One region of the Pseudomonas sp. AN-1 genome, then DNA from elsewhere that is predicted to be linked to it. Evidence: predicted binding sites of a transcription regulator. Region 1 holds the regulator's gene; each other region holds the start of a gene.
The links. Region 1 encodes sigma-54, which starts transcription at its own class of promoters, with help from an activator protein. Its sites were predicted from a motif close to ANTGGCATNNANNTTGCTNT; they were not measured.
Positions count from the first base shown of each region.

Region 2: the regulator sigma-54 is predicted to act here: its motif matches at 4,305-4,324, upstream of SK095_RS09590 (ammonium transporter).
Region 3: the regulator sigma-54 is predicted to act here: its motif matches at 2,628-2,647, upstream of SK095_RS02080 (CmpA/NrtA family ABC transporter substrate-binding protein).
Region 4: the regulator sigma-54 is predicted to act here: its motif matches at 4,847-4,866, upstream of nirB (nitrite reductase large subunit NirB).

Region 1 is NZ_CP139195.1:4,132,412-4,138,135, reverse strand. Features, by position in the region: gene lptB (LPS export ABC transporter ATP-binding protein) at 1-52, shown strand, start outside; gene SK095_RS19380 (RNA polymerase factor sigma-54) at 246-1,736, shown strand; gene hpf (ribosome hibernation-promoting factor, HPF/YfiA family) at 1,806-2,114, shown strand; gene ptsN (PTS IIA-like nitrogen regulatory protein PtsN) at 2,125-2,589, shown strand; gene rapZ (RNase adapter RapZ) at 2,593-3,450, shown strand; gene SK095_RS19360 (HPr family phosphocarrier protein) at 3,470-3,742, shown strand; gene pmbA (metalloprotease PmbA) at 3,797-5,146, opposite strand; gene yjgA (ribosome biogenesis factor YjgA) at 5,242-5,724, shown strand, end outside.
Region 2 is NZ_CP139195.1:2,078,442-2,084,165, reverse strand. Features, by position in the region: gene dacB (D-alanyl-D-alanine carboxypeptidase/D-alanyl-D-alanine-endopeptidase) at 1-925, opposite strand, end outside; gene SK095_RS09605 (YggL family protein) at 1,079-1,417, shown strand; gene SK095_RS09600 (deoxyguanosinetriphosphate triphosphohydrolase) at 1,476-2,807, opposite strand; partial or broken gene SK095_RS09595 (EAL domain-containing protein) at 2,900-4,057, opposite strand; gene SK095_RS09590 (ammonium transporter) at 4,583-5,724, shown strand, end outside.
Region 3 is NZ_CP139195.1:442,439-448,162, forward strand. Features, by position in the region: gene SK095_RS02070 (ABC transporter ATP-binding protein) at 1-53, opposite strand, end outside; gene SK095_RS02075 (ABC transporter permease) at 64-1,056, opposite strand; gene SK095_RS02080 (CmpA/NrtA family ABC transporter substrate-binding protein) at 1,116-2,489, opposite strand; gene SK095_RS02085 (1-phosphofructokinase family hexose kinase) at 2,941-3,867, shown strand; gene alaC (alanine transaminase) at 3,915-5,147, opposite strand; gene SK095_RS02095 (hypothetical protein) at 5,352-5,651, shown strand.
Region 4 is NZ_CP139195.1:420,277-426,000, forward strand. Features, by position in the region: gene SK095_RS01990 (molybdopterin-dependent oxidoreductase) at 1-1,727, opposite strand, end outside; gene nirD (nitrite reductase small subunit NirD) at 1,804-2,130, opposite strand; gene nirB (nitrite reductase large subunit NirB) at 2,247-4,697, opposite strand; gene SK095_RS02005 (TIGR03364 family FAD-dependent oxidoreductase) at 4,977-5,724, opposite strand, start outside.

The sequences.
Region 1 (5,724 bases):
CGCCAACCAGCTGGTCAAGGACGTCTACCTGGGCCACGAGTTCCGCCTGTAGGCCGCCGGCAGCGCACCCCGTCCGCGCCCGCCCTCTGCCGGGCGCCCCCACCCGACTGCGCCTTTTCGGGCGACTGTCAAGCCTAGGCAAAGCCGCAAATATCGGGCATATAATTTGCTAACCGCGGCGCCCCGGCGCCCAGCAGTGGACAGCGCGCAGGCGCTGGCAGACCCAAGGTGCCAACTCCCAAGCCATGAAACACTCGCTAGTCCTCAAGATGGGCCAGCAGCTGACGATGACACCGCAGCTGCAACAAGCCATTCGTCTGCTCCAGCTGTCGACCCTCGACCTGCAGCAGGAAATCCAGGAAGCCCTCGACTCCAACCCGATGCTCGAGCGACAGGAAGACGGCGACGACTTCGACAGCAGCGACCCGCTGGCGGAGAGCGAAGGCCCCTCCTCCGGCGCCAGCCACGACAGCACGGTCGCCACCACCGAGCGCGACCCCGACAGTCTCGACGAGGGCCAGTGGGAGGAGCGCATCCCCAGCGAGCTGCCGGTGGATACCGCCTGGGAGGACATCTACCAGACCAGCGCCAGCAGCCTGCCGAGCAGCGAGGACGACGAGTGGGACTTCACCGCCCGCACCTCCTCCGGCGAGAGCCTGCACAGCCACCTGCTCTGGCAGCTCAACCTGGCGCCGATGAGCGACAGCGACCGGCTGATCGCCATGTCGATCATCGACGCCATCAACAACGACGGCTATCTCGAGGAAAGCCTCGAGGAGATCCTCGACTCCCTCGACCCTGAACTGGGCATCGAGCTGGACGAGGTGGAAATGGTCCTGCACCGCGTGCAGCAGTTCGAGCCACTGGGCATCGGCGCACGCGACCTCAGCGAGTGCCTGCTGCTGCAGCTGAAGCAGCTGCCAGCCGACACCCCCTGGCTGGACGAGGCGCGCCGCGTCGCCCGCGACCACCTCGACCTGCTCGGCAGCCGCGACTACGCCCAGCTGATGCGGCGCCTGCGCCTGAAGGAGGACGAGCTGCGCCAGGTGGTCGAGCTGATCCAGCGCCTCAACCCGCGTCCCGGCGCACAGATCGAGGCCGGCGAGGCCGAGTACGTGGTCCCCGACGTGATCGTGCGCAAGGACAACGAGCGCTGGCTGGTCGAGCTCAACCCCGACGCCATGCCGCGCCTGCGGGTCAACCCGCACTATGCCGGCCTGGTACGCCGCGCCGACTCCAGCGCCGACAACACCTACATGCGCAACCAGCTGCAGGAAGCGCGCTGGTTCATCAAGAGCCTGCTCAGCCGCAACGAGACGCTGATGAAGGTCGCCACCCAGATCGTCGAGCAGCAGCGCGGCTTTCTCGAGTACGGCGAGGAGGCGATGAAGCCGCTGGTGCTGCACGACATCGCCGAGGCGGTGGGCATGCACGAGTCGACCATCTCGCGGGTCACCACGCAGAAGTACATGCACACCCCGCGCGGCATCTACGAACTCAAGTACTTTTTCTCCAGCCACGTCAGCACCGCCGAGGGCGGCGAATGCTCGTCGACGGCGATCCGCGCCATCATCAAGAAACTGGTGGCGGCGGAAAACCCGAAAAAGCCATTGAGTGACAGCAAGATCGCTGGTTTACTGGAAGAGCAGGGGATTCAAGTGGCCCGCCGGACCATCGCCAAATACCGGGAGTCCCTCGGCATTGCACCCTCCAGCGAGCGCAAGCGACTGGTGTAGCGTTCGAGCAGCAGAATTCAGGTGGCGGGGAATATCCCGCCAGCAACGTAGGTAATAAGGAGAAGCGGTATGCAAGTCAATATCAGTGGCCAACACCTGGAAGTGACCGACACTCTGCGTGACTACGTCAACGAGAAATTCGAGCGCCTGGCGCGCCATTTCGACAAGATCACCAACGTCCAGGTGATCATGCAGGTGGAGAAACTGAAGCAGAAGATCGAAGCGACCCTGCATATTGCCGGCGGCGAAGTGGTCGCCAACGCCGAGCACGAGGACATGTACGCCGCCATCGACCTGCTGGCCGACAAGCTGGACCGCCAGCTGATCAAGCACAAGGAAAAACAGATCGAACGCGAACAGGGCGCCGCTGCCCGCTGATCATTCCCCGATGATTCGACTAGAGCACATCCTGACCCCCGGCCGTTCCCAGGTGAACGTGCCGGGAGGCAGCAAGAAGCGCGTTCTCGAGCAGATCGCCAACCTCGTAGCCCGGGACATTCCCGGGCTCGACGCACATGACATCTTCGAAAGCCTGGTGGCCCGCGAGAAGCTCGGCTCCACCGGCTTCGGCAATGGCATCGCCATCCCCCACTGCCGCCTGGCCGGCTGCTCGGTGCCGGTCAGCGCCCTGCTGCGCCTGGATGCCCCGGTAGACTTCGACGCCCTCGACGGCGCGCCGGTGGACCTGCTGTTCGTCCTCTTGGTGCCGGAAACCGCCACCGAGGAACACCTCGAGCTGCTGCGCCAGATCGCCGGCCTGCTCGACCGTGCCGACGTGCGAGAGCGCCTGCGCCAGGCCAGGGATGGATTCGACCTCTACCAGGTGGTGCTCGATACCGTGGACGGACGCTGAGCCATGCGCCTGGTGATCGTCAGCGGCCGCTCCGGCTCGGGCAAGAGCACCGCCCTGGCCGTACTTGAGGACAACGGCTTCTACTGCATCGACAACCTGCCCGCCAGCCTGCTGCCCGACCTCGGCGAGCGCGCCCTGCTGCAGACCGAACTGCTGCAGCCCAAGGTCGCGGTGTCCATCGACGCACGCAACCTGCCCAGCCAGCTCCGCCGTTTCCCCGAGCTGCTCGACCAGCTGCGCCAGCGCAACATCCAGTGCGACGTGCTGTACCTGGACGCCGACAACGCCACCCTGCTCAAGCGCTTCTCGGAAACCCGCCGGCGCCACCCGCTGACCAGCGATGAGCGCTCGCTGAGCGAGGCGATCGATGACGAACGCCAGCTGCTGGCGCCGATCGCCGACCTGGCCGACCTGAAGATCGACACCGCCAACCTCAACCTCTACCAGCTCAGCGATACCCTCAAGCTGCGCCTGCTGGACAAGCCGCAGCCGGGCACCGCCTTCCTGATCGAGTCGTTCGGCTTCAAGCGCGGCATGCCGGTGGACGCCGACCTGGTGTTCGACGTGCGCTGCCTGCCCAATCCCTACTGGAAGCCGGACCTGCGCGAGTACAGCGGCCTCGAGGCGGTGGTGCGCGACTACCTGGACGCCCAGCCGGACGTCGAGGAGATGTACCAGGACCTGCTCGCCTACCTCAGCAAGTGGCTGCCGCGCTTCGCCGCCAGCAACCGCGCCTACGTCACCGTGGCCATCGGCTGCACCGGCGGCCACCACCGCTCGGTGTACCTCGCCGAGCGCCTGGGCGCCGCGCTGCGCGACAGCCTGGGCAACCTGCAGATCCGTCACCGCGACCTCAAGTAACCAGGACACTTCCCGCCCGATGCCAGCCTGCGACGTCACCATCATCAACAAGCTCGGCCTGCATGCCCGCGCCGCCGCCAAGTTCGTCGGCGTGGCCGGGCGCTTCCCCTGCCAGGTGCGGGTCGGTCGCTCGGCGGACAGCCTGGTGGACGGCAAGAGCATCATGTCGGTGATGATGCTGGCCGCCGGCAAGGGCACCCCGATCCACCTGCGTACCGAGGGAGAGCAGGAGCAGGAAGCCCTGCAGGCCCTGCTCGAACTGATCAACAACTACTTCGACGAAGGCGAATAGCTCCGCCCCCCCGAGGAACGGGCAGGAAACCTCCTGCCCTCCCCCGCAGCGACCTCAGCTGCCACCCACCGTCATCTTCTCGATCAGCACCGAGCCGCTGCGCACGTTGCCGCGCGTCTCCAGGTCGCTGCCCACCGCCACGATGCCCCTGAACATGTCGCGCAGGTTGCCGGCGACGGTCACCTCCTGCACCGGGAACTGGATCACCCCGTTCTCCACCCAGAAGCCCGCCGCACCGCGCGAGTAGTCGCCGGTGACCAGGTTGAGGCCCTGCCCCATCAGCTCGGTGACCAGCAGGCCGCGATCCATGCGGCGGATCAGCGCCGCCTGATCCTCGCTGCCGTGGCTGACGAACAGGTTGTGTACGCCGCCGGCGTTGGCGGTGCTCGGCATGCCCAGCTTGCGTCCGGAATAGGTGCCGAGGGCATAGGAGACCAGCTTGCCGCCTTCGACGAAGGGCTTGGCATAGGTGGCCAGGCCGTCGCCGTCGAAGCTGGCGCTGCCCATGCCGCGCGACAGGTGCGGACGCTCGTCGAGGCTCAGCCAGTCGGGGAACAGCGTCTGGCCCAGCGCGCCCTCGAGGAAGGAGGCCTTGCGGTACAGGCTGCCGCCGGAGATCGCCGCGAGGAAGTGGCCGAACAGCCCGGTGGCCAGTTCGGCGGCGAACAGCACCGGCACCTCGCAGGTCGGCACCGGCCGCGCGCCCAGGCGCGCCACCGCGCGCTCGGCGGCGCGCCGGCCGATCGACTCGGCACTGGCCAGCTCGCTGCCGATGCGGCTGACGTCGTACCAGTAGTCGCGCTGCATCTGCCCTTCGCCCTCGGCGATCATCACGCAGCTCAGGCTGTGCCGGCTGGAGGCGTAGCCGCCGACGAAGCCGTGGCTGTTGCCGTACACCCGGCAGCCCAGGTGGGTGTTGAGGGTGGTACCGTCGGCGCGGGTGACCCTGGGATCGGCGGCGAAGGCCGCCGCCTCGCAGGCCAGCGCCTGCTCGATGGCCTGCTCCGGATCGATCGCCCAGGGATGGTACAGATCGAGATCGGGCAGTTCGCGGGCCATCAGTGCGGCGTCGGCAAGGCCTGCGCAGTCGTCCTCGGAAGCGTGACGGGCGATGGCCAGCGCCGCCGCCACGGTCTCGCGTATCGCGCTCTCGCCCTGCGCCGAGGTGCTCGCCGAACCCTTGCGCTGGCCGAGGTAGAGGGTGATGCCGAAGCCACGGTCGCGGTTGAACTCGACCGTCTCCACCTCGCCCTGGCGCACGCTGGTGGACAGCCCCTGCTCCAGCGACACCGCCACCTCGCAGGCGCTGGCGCCCTGGCGGCGCGCCTCGGCGAGGATCGCCTCGACCTGCTCCTGCAATCCCGGCAGGGCCTGCGGCCCCACGCTTTCCACGGCTGAATTCATGTCCTGCTCCTGTTTTCCCGCCGGCGTGCCGGCCGGGCCGGACAAGCGGCCCCTTGAGTGGTTATCATGGCGGCGTTTCCCAGCGGACCCACCCCATGTCTGAACAATTCGACGACGACTTCTCCGGAGAGAAGAGCAAAACCCAGGTCAAGCGCGAACTGCATGCGCTGCAGGACCTCGGCGTGCGCCTGACCACCCTCAAGCCCGAGCAGCTCGAGCGCCTGCCGCTCTCCGACATGCTGCTCAAGGCACTGCTCGAGGCGCCCAAGCACAAGGCCCACGCCGCGCGCAAACGCCACATCCAGTACATCGGCAAGCTGATGCGCAGCCAGGACCTCGAAGCCATCACCGGTCTGCTCGACCAGATGGACGCCTCCACCCGCCAGTACAACGAGCGCTTCCACGCCCTCGAGCGCTGGCGCGACCGACTGGTCGGCGGTGGCGACAGCGACCTCGAGGCGCTGCTCGGCGAATATCCCGAGGCCGACGTCCAGCACCTGCGCCAGCTGATCCGCCACGCCCAGCACGAGGCGGCGCACAACAAGCCGCCGGCGGCGGCGCGCAAGGTGTTCAAGTAC
Region 2 (5,724 bases), 2.1 Mb from region 1:
CGTTGCCCGGGGTGGCGCCGAGGCGGTCCTGGCCGCTGATGCTGCCGCCCAGCTCGCTCCACAGCGCGCGCACGGTGCCGCCGGTGAAGGCCGGGTGGTCGAGCAGCGACAGGTAGCGCTGGCCGCTGCAGCCTTCCGGGATCTGCCCGGCGGCGATCACCTCGAGGCTGCCGTCGGCCTGCGGCTGGAAGTTGTAGGTCACCTGCGGCCAGCCCGGGCAGGCGGCCGGGGCGGTCACCTTCACCCGGTTGTCGATGCGGATGTATGGGATCGGCGGTTCGGCCTGCACCGCGGCGCCGCGCGCCTCGCCGCGCACGATCAGGCGCAGGGTCTTGAGGTTGACCATCAGCGCGTCGGGCTCGACCAGATAGGGCTTGGTGCGGTCGCCGCCGTCGTCGTCGAACGGCGTCTGGCCGTCGGTGCGGAAGTGGTTGCGCTCCAGCACCAGGTCGCCCTGCACCTGCTGCACGCCGGCGTGGCGCAGGTCGCGCAGCAGCAGCCACAGGCGCTCCATGGTCAGCTTGGGATCGCCGCCGCCCTTGAGGTAGAGGTTGCCCTGCAGCACGCCGTTGCGCAGCGGGCCGTCGGTGTAGAAGGCGGTCTTCCACTGGTGGGTCGGGCCGAGCAGCTCCAGCGCGGCGTAGGTGGTCACCAGCTTCATGGTCGAGGCCGGGTTCACCGGGCGGTCGGCGTTGAGGTAGCTGGGGGTGCCGGGGCCGTCGAGGGGGATCAGCGCCACCGACAGGGCGTCGCTGCTCAGCTTGCTGGCCTTGAGCGCCTGCTCCACCCGCGGCGGCAGGCTGGACGCGCTGGCAGGCAGCGGCAGGGTGGCGGGCAGCAGCAGGCCCGCGAGGCCGAGCAGGCGCAGCGGGCGGGCGATCTCGGATGCCTTGGCGAGCAAGGACTTGGTTACGCGCAACAGCATGGGGCGTCTCAACGTTCGCGGACGAAAGAATCGGGCAATTATGCCTCAAGCCCGCTATTTCGGGGCTTTTCGTGCCGAACGGAGCCCGCTGTCATGGGCCTGACCTGCGGAAGCTGGTAGAGTGCCGCACCCCATACGTTCGAGGATGCATCCATGGCTACCAATCGTTCCCGCCGCCTGCGCAAGAAGCTCTGTGTCGACGAGTTCCAGGAACTCGGCTTCGAGCTGATCCTCAACTACCGCGAGGATCTCGAGGGCGAAGCCGCCGAGGCCTTCCTCGGGCAGTTCCTCGACCAGGCCATCGAGGCCAACGGCCTGATCTTCATCGGCTGCGACGAGTTCGGCATGGTCTGCCTGAACAAGCGCGGCTCGGTCAGCGCCGAACAGCGCGCCGCCGTCGAGGCCTGGCTGCAGGGCCGCGGCGAGCTGGAAAGCTTCAAGATCGGCGAGCTGGCCGATGCCTGGTACCCGGAGAAGGCCATCAACGCCTGATCACCGCGTTTCCCCGCAAAAGCCCCGCGCCACGCCCGTGCCGCGGGGCTTTTGCGTTTCAGACCGGGCTGGAGCGGCCGGTCATCTCGCGGGCCATCTCGGTGGCGTAGCTGTCGGTCATCCCGGCGATGAAGTCGATCACCCGCAGGTAGGCCTGGTACAGCGGGCGGTGCGGATCGGGCGCGTTGTTGCCGAGCAGGTCGAGGATGCGCCGGTTCTTGAACGACGGCGTGCGCCCGCCGTGTTGCTCCAGCACCGCGCCGCAGAAGGCATTGAGGAGGATCTCCAGGGTGGTGTAGGCGCCGATCTCGTGCAGGGTCTTGCGCTTGTCCTGGAAGATCTTCTGCCGCGCCAGCGCCTTGGCGCGCAGCACGCACTGCTTGGCCGGGCCGTGCATGTGCTCGACCAGGTCGCCCTCCAGGCTGCCGGCGAGCAGCGCGTCGTGCTGGGCGACGAAGGCCCGCGCCGCGGCATTGGTCAGGTGCTCGATGGCCTTGCCGCGCAGGATCGCCAGCTTGCGCCGGCGCGAATCCCTGGGGCCGAGCTGGCGGTAGGTTTCCGGCAGGTCGTCGCCGACCAGGTCGAGCAGCAGCGCCTCGACCTCGGGATAGTCGAGCAGGTCCATCTCCAGGCCGTCCTCGAGGTCGATCAGGCCGTAGCAGATGTCGTCGGCCGCCTCCATCAGGTAGACCAGCGGATGGCGCGCCCAGCGCTCGGGCTCGAGCTGTGGCAGCTGCAGCTTGCGGGCGATCTGCTCGAGCAGCGGCAGCTCGCTCTGGTAGCAGCCGAACTTGTGCTTCTTGTAGCCCTGGGCGTCGGCGTGGCGGGCGCTCCACGGGTACTTCAGGTAGGTGCCGAGGGTGGCGTAGGTCAGCCGGGTGCCGCCGTCGAACTGGTGGTACTCCAGCTGGGTCAGTACCCGCAGGCCCTGGGCGTTGCCCTCGAAGCCGAGGAAGTCGGCGCGCTCGGCTTGGCTCAGGGCGTCCAGCCAGCCGCGCTCGTCGGCGAGCTGGAACCAGTGGCGGATGGCGTCCTCGCCGGAGTGGCCGAACGGCGGATTGCCGATGTCGTGGGCCAGGCAGGCCGACTGCACGATCACCCCCAGGTCACCGGGGTCGCACCAGATCGGCAGGGCGTCGCGCAGCATCTCGCCGACGCGCATGCCCAGCGAGCGGCCGACGCAGGCCACCTCCAGGCTGTGGGTCAGGCGGGTGTGGATGTGGTCGTTGCTGGAGACCGGGTGCACCTGGGTCTTGCGCCCGAGGCGGCGGAAGGCGCCGGAGAAGATGATGCGGTCGTGGTCCTTGTGGAAGGCGCTGCGGCCGAGCTCCTCGGAGCTCTGCACGGGTTTGCCCAGACGTTCGCGGGTAAGCAGGGTGTGCCAGTCCAAGGGGAGTCCTCAGCAGTCGCAAAGGCTCCAGCTTGCGGCTTGCGGCAGTGGCCGGCAAGCCCCGCCGGGGTAGCGGGGGGAGGCGGGGAGGCCAGGGCGCCGGCGTCGATGTCGACCAGCAGCAGGCGGCGACCCTGGTCGATGCAGCGGCCGGCGGTCAGGCAGTACTGGTTGCTGGTGGCGTCGCGGTAGGTCGGTGACAGGGTCAGGCGCTGTTCGTCGAGGCCCTCGGCCAGCAACTGGTGGAACCAGGGGCGCCACGACCAGTTGTGGCGCAGGTAGACGGGTTCCTCGTGCCAGGCGCCGCCGCGCCACTCGCAGTTGGGAGTGATCTGTTCGCCGCTGCGGTCGCACTGGTAGATACGCAGCAGCCAGGGATGCCCGGGTGCCGGCAGGGCGGCCGCCGGCCCCCGCTGCTCCGCCCAGGGGCGCAGGTGCTCCAGCAGCTCGCCGAGCTGGCGGCGCAGCTCGATCAGCCGCGCGCGCTCGGCCAGCTTGAGCTGCACGTAGTGGTCGCGCACCTCGGCGAAGCGCGCGGCGAAGGCGTCGGCGGCGAAGAAGCCGGGCTTGCCGGCGGCGAACAGGAAGCCCTGCACGTAGCGGGCGCCGCACTCGAGGGCGAAGTGCAGCTCGTCCTCGGTCTCCACCCCCTCGGCGATGATCCGGCAGCCGGTCTTCTCGGCCATCTGCGCCAGCGCCTTGACCAGCTCGCAGCCGGGGCCGCCGCGGGCGGCGTCCTGGAACAGGCGCATGTCCAGCTTGAGGATGTCCGGCTGCAGGGCCAGCACCCGGTCGAGCTGCGAATAGCCGGCGCCGAAGTCGTCCACGGCGATGCGCGCGCCGGCCTGGCGGTACTGGCGCACGGCCTGCAGCAGGCAGGGGATGTCGCCGTCCAGCTCGGTGATCTCGAAGACGATGCGTCGCGGGTCGATGCGGTAGCGCTCCAGCTGGCACAGGCTCGGCAGCGCCTGGCCGGGGCTCAGGCAACTGATCCAGCGCGGCGAGATGTTCAGGCTGAGGAACCAGTCCGCCGGCGCGTGGCGCAGCTGGTCGAGGGCGTGCTCGCGCACCTGGCGGTCGAGCCGCAGCAGGTCGGCCTGGTCGCTGGCCGGGTCGGCGAACAGCGCGCCGGCCGAGTGCAGCTGGCCGTCGGCGTCGCGCAGGCGGGCGAGTGCCTCGACGCCGGCGATCAGGCCGGTGGCGGTATCGACGAAGGGTTGGAACACGGCGAAGGGTTGGCCGGCGAACACGTCAGGCTCCAGCAGTGCCCGCAGGGGCGGTGGGCGGCTGTCTAGCAAGAATGCGGCCAGGTTTGCGCATGCACCGTGCTGGAGCATGGTCGTGCGCGGGCGTGCGGCGCCGCGGCGCAGCCCTGCACAGCCGCGGGGCGGTGGCGGGCTATGCTGGTCGAGGCAGGGGCAGGGCCGGGTGCGTCCGGCGTCGCCGGCCGCCTTGGCGTGCACGCTTTTGCAGCAGTGCTGCCTGTGGCTGGTGCGCGACGGCATGGCTCTTGCTTGGCTCAGCGGCGTGTGCGTCTGCGCCTGCCCGTTGGCGGATCTGGCGCGAAGGTCGACAGGACGTTGCCACACACGTCCAAGCCACTGATTCATAACAAGAAGCTACCCCGATCGCGGCACCAGGGCGGATTTTGCCCAAGGGTGTGGCGATCAAGACAAGCGGTTCGCAAGGTGGTGCACGCCTGTCCGTGGTGCGCCGATGGTCATCAGTGACCCGCTTTGGTGCTTCCCTGCCTACCGGAGGAGCGCGTCGCGCCGATGGAAAATCTTGATACTGCCGTAGCGAGCCTGGTCCATGGCTCCAACACCCTGTTCATCCTGCTCGGCGCGGTCATGGTGCTGGCCATGCACGCCGGTTTCGCCTTCCTCGAGGTCGGCACCGTGCGGCAGAAGAACCAGGTCAACGCCCTGTCGAAGATCCTCGCCGACTTCGCCGTGTCCTGCCTGGCCTACTTCTTCGTCGGCTACTGGCTGGCCTACGGAGTGAGCTTCCTCGAGCCGGCCGGCGCGCTGACCGCCGAGAACGGCTACGCGCTGGTGAAGTTCTTCTTCCTGCTGACCTTCGCCGCGGCGATCCCGGCGATCATCTCCGGCGGCATCGCCGAGCGCTCCCGCTTCGGCCCGCAGCTGTGCGCCACGGCGCTGATCGTCGCCGTGGTCTACCCGTTCTTCGAGGGGCTGATCTGGAACGGCAACCTCGGCCTGCAGGCCTGGCTCACCGAGCGCTTCGGCGCCGCCTTCCACGACTTCGCCGGCTCGGTGGTGGTGCACGCGGTCGGCGGCTGGCTGGCGCTGGCGGCGGTGCTGCTGCTCGGCCACCGCAACGGCCGCTATCGCGACGGCCGGCTGGTGGCCTTCGCGCCCTCGAACATCCCGTTCCTCGCCCTCGGCTCGTGGATCCTCATCGTCGGCTGGTTCGGCTTCAACGTGATGAGCGCGCAGACCCTGCAGGGGGTCAGCGGCCTGGTGGCGGTCAACTCGCTGCTGGCCATGGTCGGCGGTACCCTGGCGGCGCTGCTGGTCGGCCGCAACGATCCCGGCTTCCTGCACAACGGCCCGCTGGCCGGCCTGGTGGCGGTGTGCGCCGGCTCCGACCTGATGCACCCGATCGGCGCGCTGATCACCGGCGGCGTGGCCGGCGCGCTGTTCGTCTGGGCCTTCACCGCCACCCAGAACCGCTGGAAGATCGACGACGTGCTCGGCGTCTGGCCGCTGCACGGCTTGTGCGGCATCTGGGGCGGCATCGCCTGCGGCATCTTCGGCCAGAGCGCGCTGGGCGGCCTCGGCGGGGTCAGCCTGGCCAGCCAGCTGATCGGCTCGCTGCTCGGCATCCTGGTGGCGCTGGGCGGCGGCTTCGCGGTGTACGGCCTGCTCAAGGCCAGCCTGGGCATCCGCCTGAG
Region 3 (5,724 bases), 920 kb from region 1:
TCGGTGGGGAAGCTGATGCCGACGCCGGTCAGTTCGAGGTGTGCGTTGCTCATGACGATCTCCTTAGCGCAGGTCGGCGTTCTTGTCCCAGCTGACGCGGCGTTGCAGGCCGAGCATGAGACGGTCGAGGACGAAGCCGATCAGGCCGATGGTCAGCACGGCGACCATGATGCGGCCGAGGGAGTTGGAGCTGCCGTTCTGGAACTCGTCCCAGATGAATTTGCCGAGGCCCGGGTTCTGCGCCAGCATCTCGGCGGCGATCAGCACCATCCAGCCGGTGGCCAGCGACAGGCGCAGGCCGGTGAAGATCATCGGGATGGCGGCGGGCAGCACGATGCGGCGCACGTGTTCGAGCGGCGACAGGCTGAGCACGCGGCTGACGTTGAGCAGGTCCTTGTCCAGGTTGGCGACGCCGACCGTGGTGTTGATCACCGTCGGCCACAGGCAGCACAGCGCCACGGTGAAGGCCGAGGTGACGAAGGACTTGGCCAGCAGCGGATCGGCGCTGGTGTAGACGGCGCTGACCACCATGGTCACCAATGGCAGCCAGGCCAGCGGCGACACCGGCTTGAACACCTGGATCAGCGGGTTGATGGCGCTGTAGATCGGCTTGCTCAGGCCGCAGACGATGCCCAGCGGGATGGCCAGCAGCGAGGCGAGGGCGAAGCCGGTCATCACCGTGTACAGGCTGGTGAGGATCTGCTTGAAGAAGGTCGGCTTGCCGGTGTACGGGCGCACGGTCACCTTGGCCTCGGGGTCCTTGGCCAGGCGCTCGGCGTTGCGCGCTTCCTGGCGGGCGTAGAAGTCGTCGGCCTTGCGCTGCTCGGCGACATGCTCCTGTACCAGGCTGGTGAACTGGCCGACCACCTGAGTCGGGCCGGGGAACTTGCCCAGGCTGGTGTCGATGCTGCCGGCGACGACCTGCCAGAACAGCAGGAAGGCCAGGATGCCGGCGGCGGGCAGCAGCAGGGCGGGCATCCAGCGCTGGATCAGCGCGGCCTTGTGGGCGGACTTGATGGTGTCCTTGATCGGTTTGGCGACGGCGGGATTGCTCATCGTCTGGTCCTCGGGGCTGAGGGGAGCCGGCGTGGCCGGCTCCCGGGACGGATCGGGCATCACAGCGCGGAGTCGGCCTTAAGGCCGATCTTGAACTGCTCGATGTACGCGTTCGGCTGGCGCCCGTCATAGGTGAGGCCGTCGATGAAGTCGCTGCTCGGCGCGCGGAAGCCTTCCTCGCCGGCCGGCGGGAAGTCGGAGGCCTTGGCCTTGCCCTCGGCGACCAGTTCGGCGGCGGCCGCCTGGTAGGTCTGCGGCTGGTAGACCTTCCGGGCGGTCTCGAAGTACCAGCTGTCCGGCTGGTTCTCGCCGATCTGGCCCCAGCGGCGCATCTGGGTCAGGTACCAGATGGCGTCGGAGTAGTAGGGGTAGGTGGCGTTGTAGCGGAAGAACACGTTGAAGTCCGGGACTTCGCGCTTGTCGCCCTTCTCGTACTCGAAGGTGCCGGTCATCGAGTTGGCGATCACCTTGGCGTCGGCGCCGACGTACTCGGGGCGAGCGAGGATCTGCACCGCCTCGGCGCGGTTGGCGTTGTCGTTCTCGTCCAGCCACATGGCGGCGCGGATCAGCGCCTTGACCAGGCGCTTGTGGGTTTCCGGGTTGGCGTCGGCCCAGGCCTTGGACACGCCGAGGACCTTCTCCGGGTTGTTCTTCCAGATCTCGTAGTCGGTGATCACCGGCACGCCGATGCCCTTGAATACCGCCTGCTGGTTCCACGGCTCGCCCACGCTGTAGCCGCTGATGGTGCCGGCCTCGAGGGTGGCCGGCATCTGCGGCGGCGGGGTCACCGAGAGCAGGGCGTCGGCGCTGAGGGTGCCGGTGATGTCGCCCTTGGCCGGGGCGTAGTAGCCGGGGTTGATGCCGCCGGCGGCCAGCCAGTAGCGCAGCTCGTAGTTGTGGGTGGACACCGGGAACACCATGCCGAGGTTGAACGGCTTGCCCTGGGCCTTGTACTGCTCGATCACCGGCTTGAGCGCGTCGGCCTTGATCGGGTGGACCGGCTTGCCGTCCTGCATCGGCACGTGCTTTTTCATTTCCTCCCACACGGCGTTGGAGACGGTGATGCCGTTGCCGTTGAGGTCCATGGAGAAGGCGGTGACCACCTCGGCCTTGGTGCCGAAGCCGATGGTGGCGCCCAGCGGCTGGCCGGCCAGCATGTGCGCACCGTCCAGTTCGCCGGTGATCACCCGGTCGAGCAGCACCTTCCAGTTGGCCTGCGCCTCGAGGGTGACGTACAGGCCTTCGTCCTCGAAGTAGCCCTTCTCGTAGGCGATGGCCAACGGCGCCATGTCGGTGAGCTTGATGAAGCCGAGCTTGAGCTCTTCCTTCTCTGGATCGGCGGCCAGGGCGACGGAGCTGGCCAGCGGGGCGAGCAGCAGGGCGGCGGCGGCCAGGGCATGCTTGACGAAACGACGGTGACTGCGAATGTGCATGGCGATTTCCCAAAGGTCAGAAACGAAAAAAGACGTCGCAAGCGCGCCGATCCTGCAGGGATCAGCTGGCTTTTGACGTCTTTGTCAGTTCGTCCCGATCACCGCCGTTGGCGATCCGAAGACGGATGTGCAATCACCTTTGCAAGGGGCTTGCCAGTTTTGCTGGCGCACCCGCAGCGGGCCGCTGACGCCCCTGCAGTTCGCCCTGCGAGCGAGGCGAGAGCCCAGTAAATCAATGGCTTGCAGCCGCAGGCGGGCGGTGCGCTGCAGCTGGCCGGTACGCAAGATGGGTGCGGGGTGAGCCAGGGCTGTGCAGCAGGCGAGCCCGCCTGCTTCATCGCAGGGCGCCCCGTGTGGCCTTTTGCGCCGCCCGTGGCGCAGCCTTGGGGCACAATAGGGGCAACACGAACCCGGTATCCCGCTGTCCGGCGGGCCAGTCTGGAGCCCCACGATGCCGCGCATTGCCACCCTGACCCTCAACCCGGCGATGGACCTGTCCACCAGCACCACCCAGGTCGAGCCGACCCGCAAGCTGCGTTGCAGCCTGCCGCGCTACGATCCGGGCGGCGGCGGCATCAACGTGGCGCGGGTGGTCGCCGAGCTCGGCGGCGACGTCGTGGCGGTCTATCCGGCCGGCGGGCCGTTCGGCGACATGCTCGAGCGCATCCTCGCCGCTCTGGCGCTGCCGCAGCTGCGCGTGCCGATCGCCGGCGATACCCGCGAGAGCTTCACCGTCGACGAGACCGCCACCGGCCGGCAGTTCCGCTTCGTGCTGCCGGGCCCGGAACTGTCGGCGGCCGAACAGCAGGCCTGCCTGGACGCCATCGCCGCGCTCGATCCCGCGCCAGAGTTCATCGTCCTCAGCGGCAGCTTCCCGCCCGGCGTGGCGCTGGCTTACTTCGACGCAGTGGCCGCGCTGGCGCGGCGCATCAAGGCGCGGCTGGTGCTCGACTGCTCGGGCGAGGCGCTCGCCTACGCCGCCGGACGCGGCGGCATCCACCTGCTCAAGCCGAGCCTCAGCGAGCTGGCCACCCTGATGGGCGGCAAGGTGGAGGGCGCGGCGGCGCAGGAAGCGGCGCTGCGCGAGCTGATCGGGCGCGGCGTGGCGGAGGTCATAGTGCTGTCGCTGGGTGGCGAGGGGGCGGTGCTGGCCAGCAAGGAGGGCATCGAGCGCTTCGCGCCGCTGGACGTGCCGGTGTGCAGCGCGGTGGGTGCCGGCGACAGCATGGTCGGCGCCATGGTGCTGGCCCTGAGTCGCGGCTGGAGCCTGACGGATGCGGTGCGCTACGGCATCGCCGCCGGCTCGGCGACCATCCTGCGCCCCGGCACAGAGCTGTGCCGGGCGGAGGATGTGCAGCGGTTGCACGGGAAGGGGTGAGACAAGCGAGGAAAACCGCCTGGGCGGTTTTCCTCGCGGCTGGAGGCTCAACCGGCGCTATCGCCCTTGGCCGCCTTCGGAGGCAGCAGGCCTTCGGCGCGGAACATCGCCTTGATGCCGCGGATCGCTTGGCGGGTGCGGTCGAGGTTCTCGATCAGGGCGAAGCGCACGTGGTCGTCGCCGTAGTCGCCGAAGCCGATGCCGGGGGAGACGCAGACCTTGGCCTCGGTCAGCAGCTTCTTGGCGAACTCCAGCGAGCCGAGGTGAGCGTAGGGCTCGGGGATTTTCGCCCAGATGTACATCGACGCCTTGGGCTTCTCGACCATCCAGCCGATCTCGTGCAGGCCCTTGACCAGCACGTTGCGCCGCTCGCGGTACTTCTCGGCGATCTCGTGCACGCACTGCTGGTCGCCTTCCAGGGCGGCGATGGCGGCTACCTGCAGCGGGGTGAAGGTGCCGTAGTCGTGGTAGCTCTTGATCCGCGCCAGGGCGCTCACGAGTTCTTGATTGCCAACCATAAAGCCGATGCGCCAGCCGGCCATGTTGTAGCTCTTCGACAGGGTGAAGAACTCCACGGCGACGTCCTTGGCGCCCGGCACCTGCATGATCGACGGCGCCTTCCAGCCGTCGTAGACGATGTCGGCGTAGGCCAGGTCGTGCACCACGAGGATGTCGTGCTGCTTGGCCAGCGCCACCACGCGCTCGAAGAAGTCCAGCTCCACGCACTGAGCAGTGGGGTTGGAGGGGAAGCCGATGATCATCATCTTCGGCTTGGGGATCGCCTCGCGGATCGCCCGCTCCAGTTCGGCGAAGAAGTCGACGCCGGGCACCAGCGGCACCGAACGCACCTGGGCGCCGGCGATCACCGCGCCGTAGATGTGGATCGGGTAGCTGGGGTTGGGCACCAGCACGGTGTCGCCGTGGTCGAGGGTGGCCAGCATCAGGTGCGCCAGGCCTTCCTTGGAGCCGATGGTGACGATGGCTTCGCTGTCCGGGTCGATGTCGACCTGGTAGCGGTCCTGGTACCAGCGCGAGATGGCGCGGCGCAGGCGCGGGATGCCGCGCGAGGTGGAGTAGCCGTGGGTGTCTTCGCGCTGGGCGACCTGCACGAGCTTGTCGACGATGTGCGGCGGGGTGGCGCCGTCGGGGTTGCCCATGCTGAAGTCGATGATGTCCTCGCCACGGCGGCGGGCGGCCATCTTCAGCTCGGCGGTGATGTTGAAGACGTAGGGGGGGAGACGATCGATGCGCGCAAAGCGGCGCTTGCCGTGTTCGGCCATGATTTCCTCGAGAGACGTAAGCGCCCGGAACCGTCCGAGCGACGTTGGCCAGTGCGCTGGCCTGCGCGAAGGAACATACGCCGGCCGCTCGTTGCCTGCAAGCGCTGCAATGGTCGAAGTGCGACGCCCTGTCGCGAAGCGGGGGGTACGGAGCTGGCCCGGTTAATGCTGCGCTTGTGTCTCCCCACAGACACGGAGCAGTTCATGAAGGCAGTCAGCCTCAGGGTCGGGGCGCAGCGCTCGGCCGGCAGCGAATTCCTCGACACCCGTTTCGGCGGCAAGGCGCTCAGGATCACGGTGACCCGCAATCCGGACCGGCTGGTCGCCGACCGCGCCCTGCCGGAGGGCGGCGACGTGCAGGTGGCGAGGCTGGACAACCCCTACCGGCTGACCCGCGACCTGACCAACATCCTCGGCTCGGCGAAGTCGGGCGACGCGCTGGTGCTGGTCTGCGGCGAGGGCAAGCTGTACCGGGCGACGCTGAAGTATCTCGGTCTGGTCTGAGGCGTCTGTCAGGATCGCGCCACTGCTGCAGGGCGTGTCGGTATTGCGACCAGTCCGGGGCTGCGCCCACGCC
Region 4 (5,724 bases), 900 kb from region 1:
TACGGCTCGGCGACGAACTGGGCGCGGCCGCTGGCGGTGGGGAACCGGCCGTCGGCGTACAGGCGCGGCGTGCCGCTCAGCGCGCCGGCCGGGAACGGCCACTGCTGCGGGCCGAGGTCGTCGAGCAGCGCGTGGCTGAGGCCGGACAGGTCGAGGTCGCGGCCGGCGGTGAGCTGCTTGTACTCCTCGAACAGCGCGACCGGACTGGCGAAGTCGAACAGGCTCGGCTGGCCGGGGCGCAGCTGCTGTTCCAGGCGGCGGGCGAAGTCGCAGGTGATCGCCCAGTCGGCGCGCGCCTCGCCCGGCGCCGGCACCGCGCGGCGCACGTGGCTGACGCGGCGCTCGGAGTTGGTCACCGAGCCTTCCTTCTCGCCCCAGCCGGCGGCGGGCAGCAAGAGGTCGGCGTAGCGGCAGGTCTCGGTGGTGGCGTAGGCCTCCTGGACCACCACGAACGGGCAGCTGGACAGCGCCTCGTGGATCTTCTGCTGGTCGGGCATCGACTGCGCCGGGTTGGTGCAGGCGATCCACAGCGCCTTGACCTTGCCGACCCTGACCGCCTCGAACAGCTCGACGGCGCTCAGGCCGGGCGCCTCCGGCAGGGCGTCGACGCCCCAGTAGCCGGCGACCTCGGCGCGGTGTCCGGCGTTGCCGGCCTCGCGATGGCCGGGCAGCAGGTTGGCCAGGCTGCCGGTCTCGCGCCCGCCCATGGCGTTGGGCTGGCCGGTCAGCGAGAAGGGGCCGGCGCCCGGCTTGCCGATCTGCCCGGTGGCCAGGTGCAGGTTGATCAGCGCGCTGTTCTTGGCGCTGCCGCTGCTCGACTGGTTGAGGCCCATGCACCACAGCGAGAGGAACGACGGCGCCTGGCCGATCAGTTCGGCGCACAGTTGCAGGTTTTCCACGGAAATGCCGCAGATGTCGGCCACCGCCGCCGGGCTGTAGTCGCGCACCAGCTTCTTCAGGGCGTCGAAGCCCTCGGTGTGGGCGTCGATGAAGGCGCGGTCGATCCAGCCTTCCCACAGCAGGATGTGCAGGATGCCGTGGCACAGCGCCACGTCGGTGCCCGGCAGGATCGCCAGGTGCAGGTCGGCCAGCTCGCAGGTGTCGGTGCGCCGCGGATCGACCACGATGATCTTCATCTCCGGGCGCGCGACCTTGGCCGCTTCCAGGCGGCGGAACAGCACCGGGTGGGCGTAGGCCATGTTGCTGCCGGCGATCAGCAGGCAGTCGCTCTGCTCGATGTCCTCGTAGGAGCAGGGCGGGGCGTCGGCGCCGAGGCTGCGCTTGTAGCCGACCACCGCCGAGGACATGCACAGCCGCGAGTTGCTGTCGATGTTGTTGGTGCCAACCAGTGCCCTGGCCAGCTTGTTGAAGGCGTAGTAGTCCTCGGTCAGCAGCTGGCCGGAGATGTAGAAGGCCACGCTGTCCGGGCCGTGCGCGCGGATGGTCTCGGCGAACACGTGGGCGGCGTGGTCGAGGGCGCTGTCCCAGTCGGTGCGGGTGCGGGCGAGATCCTTGCCCAGGCGCAGCTCGGGGTACAGGGCGCGGGCGGCCAGGTCGCCGGTCAGGTGCAGGGTCGAGCCCTTGCTGCACAGGCGGCCGTAGTTGGCCGGGTGCGCCGGGTCGCCGGCCACGCCGTGGATCGTCTCGCCGTCGTGCTCGATCAGCACGCCGCAGCCGACGCCGCAGTAGCAGCAGGTGGAGGCGGTGGTCCGGGTCGGCCGGGTCATGGCTGTCGCTCCGTGTCGTTCTGGGTCGTAGGGTGGACAACGCTTCGCGTGTCCACCGATTCGGCGATGTTGCGGGTCAGGCGCAGTCCTGCAGGGTCTTCAGGGCCAGCAGCACGCGGCCGCCCTCGACCTTGACCGGGTACTTGTGGCTGCAGCCGACGTCCGGCTCCAGCGCCTGGCCGCTTTCCAGGTCGATCTGCCAGTTGTGCAGCGGGCAGGCGACGCGCTTGCCGTAGATCAGCCCTTGGGACAGCGGGCCGCCCTTGTGCGGGCAGCGGTCGTCAATGGCGAACACTTCATCTGCGGAAGTTCTAAACAGCGCGATGTCGCCCTTGGGCCCGGCGACGATGCGCGCGCCGAGCACGTTGATCTCTTCCAGGGCGCAGATATCCAGCCAGTTCATGTCGTTTCTCCTCAATCTCGTTCGGTCGCTCGCGGCGGCGGGTGGCAGGTGCCGGTCCTGCCGGTGGGCGTTTTCCTGGACGCCGACCGGCAGGACCCGCCCCTGGCAGGGCGGGGTCAGGCGGGTTCCACCACCTTGACCGGGATGCGCTCGAACTCCTTCTTCAGCGCCGGGGTCTCGATCTGCTGCTTCCACGGGTCCTGCTCGAAGGACAGGGCGAACAGCAGGCGCTGGTGCAGTTCCTTGCGGCGGGCTTCGTCCTCCAGGACGATCTTCTTGATGTGCTCGAGGCCGACGCGGTGCATGTAGTGCACGGTGCGCTCCAGGTAGAAGGCCTCCTCGCGGTACAGCTGCAGGAAGGCCAGGCTGTATTCCATGACCTCCTCGGCGCTCCTGACCTTGACGAAGAACTCGCCGGCCTCGGTCTTGATGCCACCGTTGCCGCCGACGTACAGCTCCCAGCCGGAATCCACGCCGATGATGCCGACGTCCTTGATGCCCGATTCGGCGCAGTTGCGCGGGCAGCCGGAGACCGCCAGCTTGACCTTGTGCGGCGACCACATGCCGAACAGGGCGTGCTCCAGGTCGATGCCCATCTGCGTCGAGTTCTGCGTGCCGAAGCGGCAGAACTCGGAGCCCACGCAGGTCTTCACGGTGCGGATGGACTTGCCGTAGGCGTGGCCGGAAGGCATGTCGAGGTCCTTCCACACCCCCGGCAGGTCTTCCTTCTTCACCCCGAGCAGGTCGATGCGCTGGCCGCCGGTGACCTTGACCATCGGGATCTGGTACTTGTCGGCGACGTCGGCGATGCGGCGCAGCTCGGACGGGTTGGTCACGCCGCCCCACATGCGCGGCACCACCGAGTAGGTGCCGTCCTTCTGGATGTTGGCGTGCGAGCGCTCGTTGATCAGGCGCGACTGCGGATCGTCCTTGGCCTCGCCCGGCCAGGTGGAGATCAGGTAGTAGTTGAGCGCCGGGCGGCAGGTGGCGCAGCCGTTGGGGGTGCGCCACTCCATGAAGGCCATGGTGTCGGCCAGCGAGGTCAGGTGCTGCTCGCGGATGACCTTGCGCACCTGGCCATGGTTGTAGTCGGTGCAGCCGCACACCGGTTTCTCGCTCTTGGGCTTGACGTCGGCGGCGCCGCCGACGGTGTTGATCAGGATCTGCTCGACCAGGCCGGTGCACGAGCCGCAGGAGCTGGCCGCCTTGGTGTGCTTCTTCACCTCGTCGAGGCTGAACAGGCCGTGCTCCTGGATGGCCTTGACGATGCTGCCCTTGCACACGCCGTTGCAGCCGCACACTTCCATGTCGTCAGGCATCGCCGCGGCCTTGTCCTGGCCCTGGTGGCCGGCATCGCCGAGGGCGTTCTCGCCGAACATCAGGTGGTCGCGGATCTCGGCGACGTTGTGGTTCTCGCGGATTTGCCGGAAGTACCAGCTGCCGTCGGCGGTGTCGCCGTACAGGCAGGCGCCGACCAGCACGTCGTCCTTGATCACCAGCTTCTTGTACACGCCGCCGATGGGGTCGGAGAGGGTGATGGTCTCGGTGCCGTCCGCGCCCATGAAGTCGCCGGCGGAGAACAGGTCGATGCCGGTGACCTTGAGCTTGGTCGAGGTCACCGAGCCTTCGTAGCGGGCGAAGCCGAGCTGGGCCAGGTGGTTGGCGCAGACCTTGGCCTGCTCGAACAGCGGGGCGACCAGGCCGTAGGCGATGCCGCGGTGGTTGGCGCACTCGCCGACCGAGTAGATGCGCGGGTCGAAGGTCTGCAGGGTGTCGTCGACCAGGATGCCGCGGTTGCACGGCAGGCCGGCGCGCTCGGCCAGCTCGGTGTTGGGGCGGATGCCGGCGGCCATCACCACCAGGTCGGCGGGGATCACGTCGCCGTTGGCGAACTGGGCGGCGCACACGCGGCCGTCGCCGTCGTCGAGCAGGGCGGCGGTCTGGGTGCTCAGGCGGAACTGGATGCCGCGCGCCTCCAGGGCGCTCTGCAGCAGCTGGCCGGCAGTCCTGTCGAGCTGGCGCTCGAGCAGCCAGTCGCCGAGGTGCACCACGGTGACGTCCATGCCGCGCATCTTCAGACCGTTGGCGGCTTCCAGGCCGAGCAGGCCGCCGCCGATCACCACGGCGTGCCTGTGGGTCTTCGCGGTTTCCATCATGGTCACGGTGTCGGCGATGTCGCGGTAGCCGATCACGCCCTGCAGGTCCTTGCCGGGAATCGGCAGGATGAACGGGTTGGAGCCGGTGGCGATGAGCAGGCGGTCGTAGTGCAGTTCGCTGCCGTCCTCGGCGATCACCTTGTGAGCGTGGCGGTCGATGTCGACCACCTTGCAACCCAGGCGCAGGTCGATGCCGTTGTCCCTGTACCAGTCGAGGTCGTTGAGAATGATCTCCTCGAAGGTCTGTTCGCCGGCCAGTACCGGGGAGAGCAGGATGCGGTTGTAGTTGGGGTGCGGCTCGGCGCCGAACACGGTGATGTCGTACATGTCCGGCGCGAGCTTGAGCAGCTCCTCCAGGGTCCGCACCCCGGCCATGCCATTGCCGACCATCACCAGCTTGAGCTTGTTCATGGTTTCTCTCCCATCGCGGAAACCGACCTGCGAAAACAAAAAAGGCGTCCTGCCGTTGCCAGCAGGACGCCTTTGTCCGGATCCCGAATCGCTCGGGGAGCGCGCCCCTCGCCGTTGAGGGTTACGCTCGATGAATTGTCGAATTCTCTAAAGCAGATAACGTGCCAGATTCTCTGATGCGGCTATTGGTGGAGTTTGCGCCGGGGAGTGCCTAATCGAGCGCATGGATCGGCACCGCTTTGATGCGGCTTGCGTCGTTATGGTGCGTGCCTCCTCCCGTCAGCCGGCCGGCTCGCCGAGCAGCGCCGCAATGGTCCGCTCGCCCAGCGCCGGGCCGACGCTCATGCCGAGGCCCGTATGCATCAGCATGGCGGTGACGCCCTCGGCGGCTTTCGTGACCGAGAACGGCGCCGGTCCGCGCCCGCCGTACACCCCCTGCCAGCGCTCGACCACCCGCAGCGGGGTGGCCAGGGTGTGCTCGGCCAGTTGCAGCAGCAGCCGGTCGACTTCCTCGGCGTTGAACGGCGAGGCGTCCTGGCCGTAGTCGTGGGAGTCGCCGATGATCAGCTCGCCACTCGGCGTCGGGCTGACCAGCAGGTGGATGCCGAAGCGCTCCAGCGCCGGGCACTCGCGGCGGATCTGCTGGCGCACCGCCTCGGCTTCCGGCAGGTCGGCGAAGGCGCCGTAGTGCACGCCGGACAGGCCGGTGAGCACCGCATGCTGCAGGTCCAGCGCCTGCTGCGGGGCGACGCGCAGCATCTGCAGGCGGCAGACCTGCGGCTCCAGCGCGCGCAGCTGCTCGGCGAGCAGGGTCAGGTAGTCGTGACCGGAGCAGACGACGATCTGCCCCGCCTGGAAGCGCCCGGCGGTGGTGTGCAGCAGGCCCGGCTCGACGTCGCGCACCAGGGTGGCGAAATGGAACTCCACGTCGAACTCGCGGGCCAGCCAGGCGGCCAGCGCCGGCAGTGCCTCGCGCGAGTACAGCTGCTGGTCGTCGAAGCCGTGCAGGGCGGCGCGGTGGTGGCGG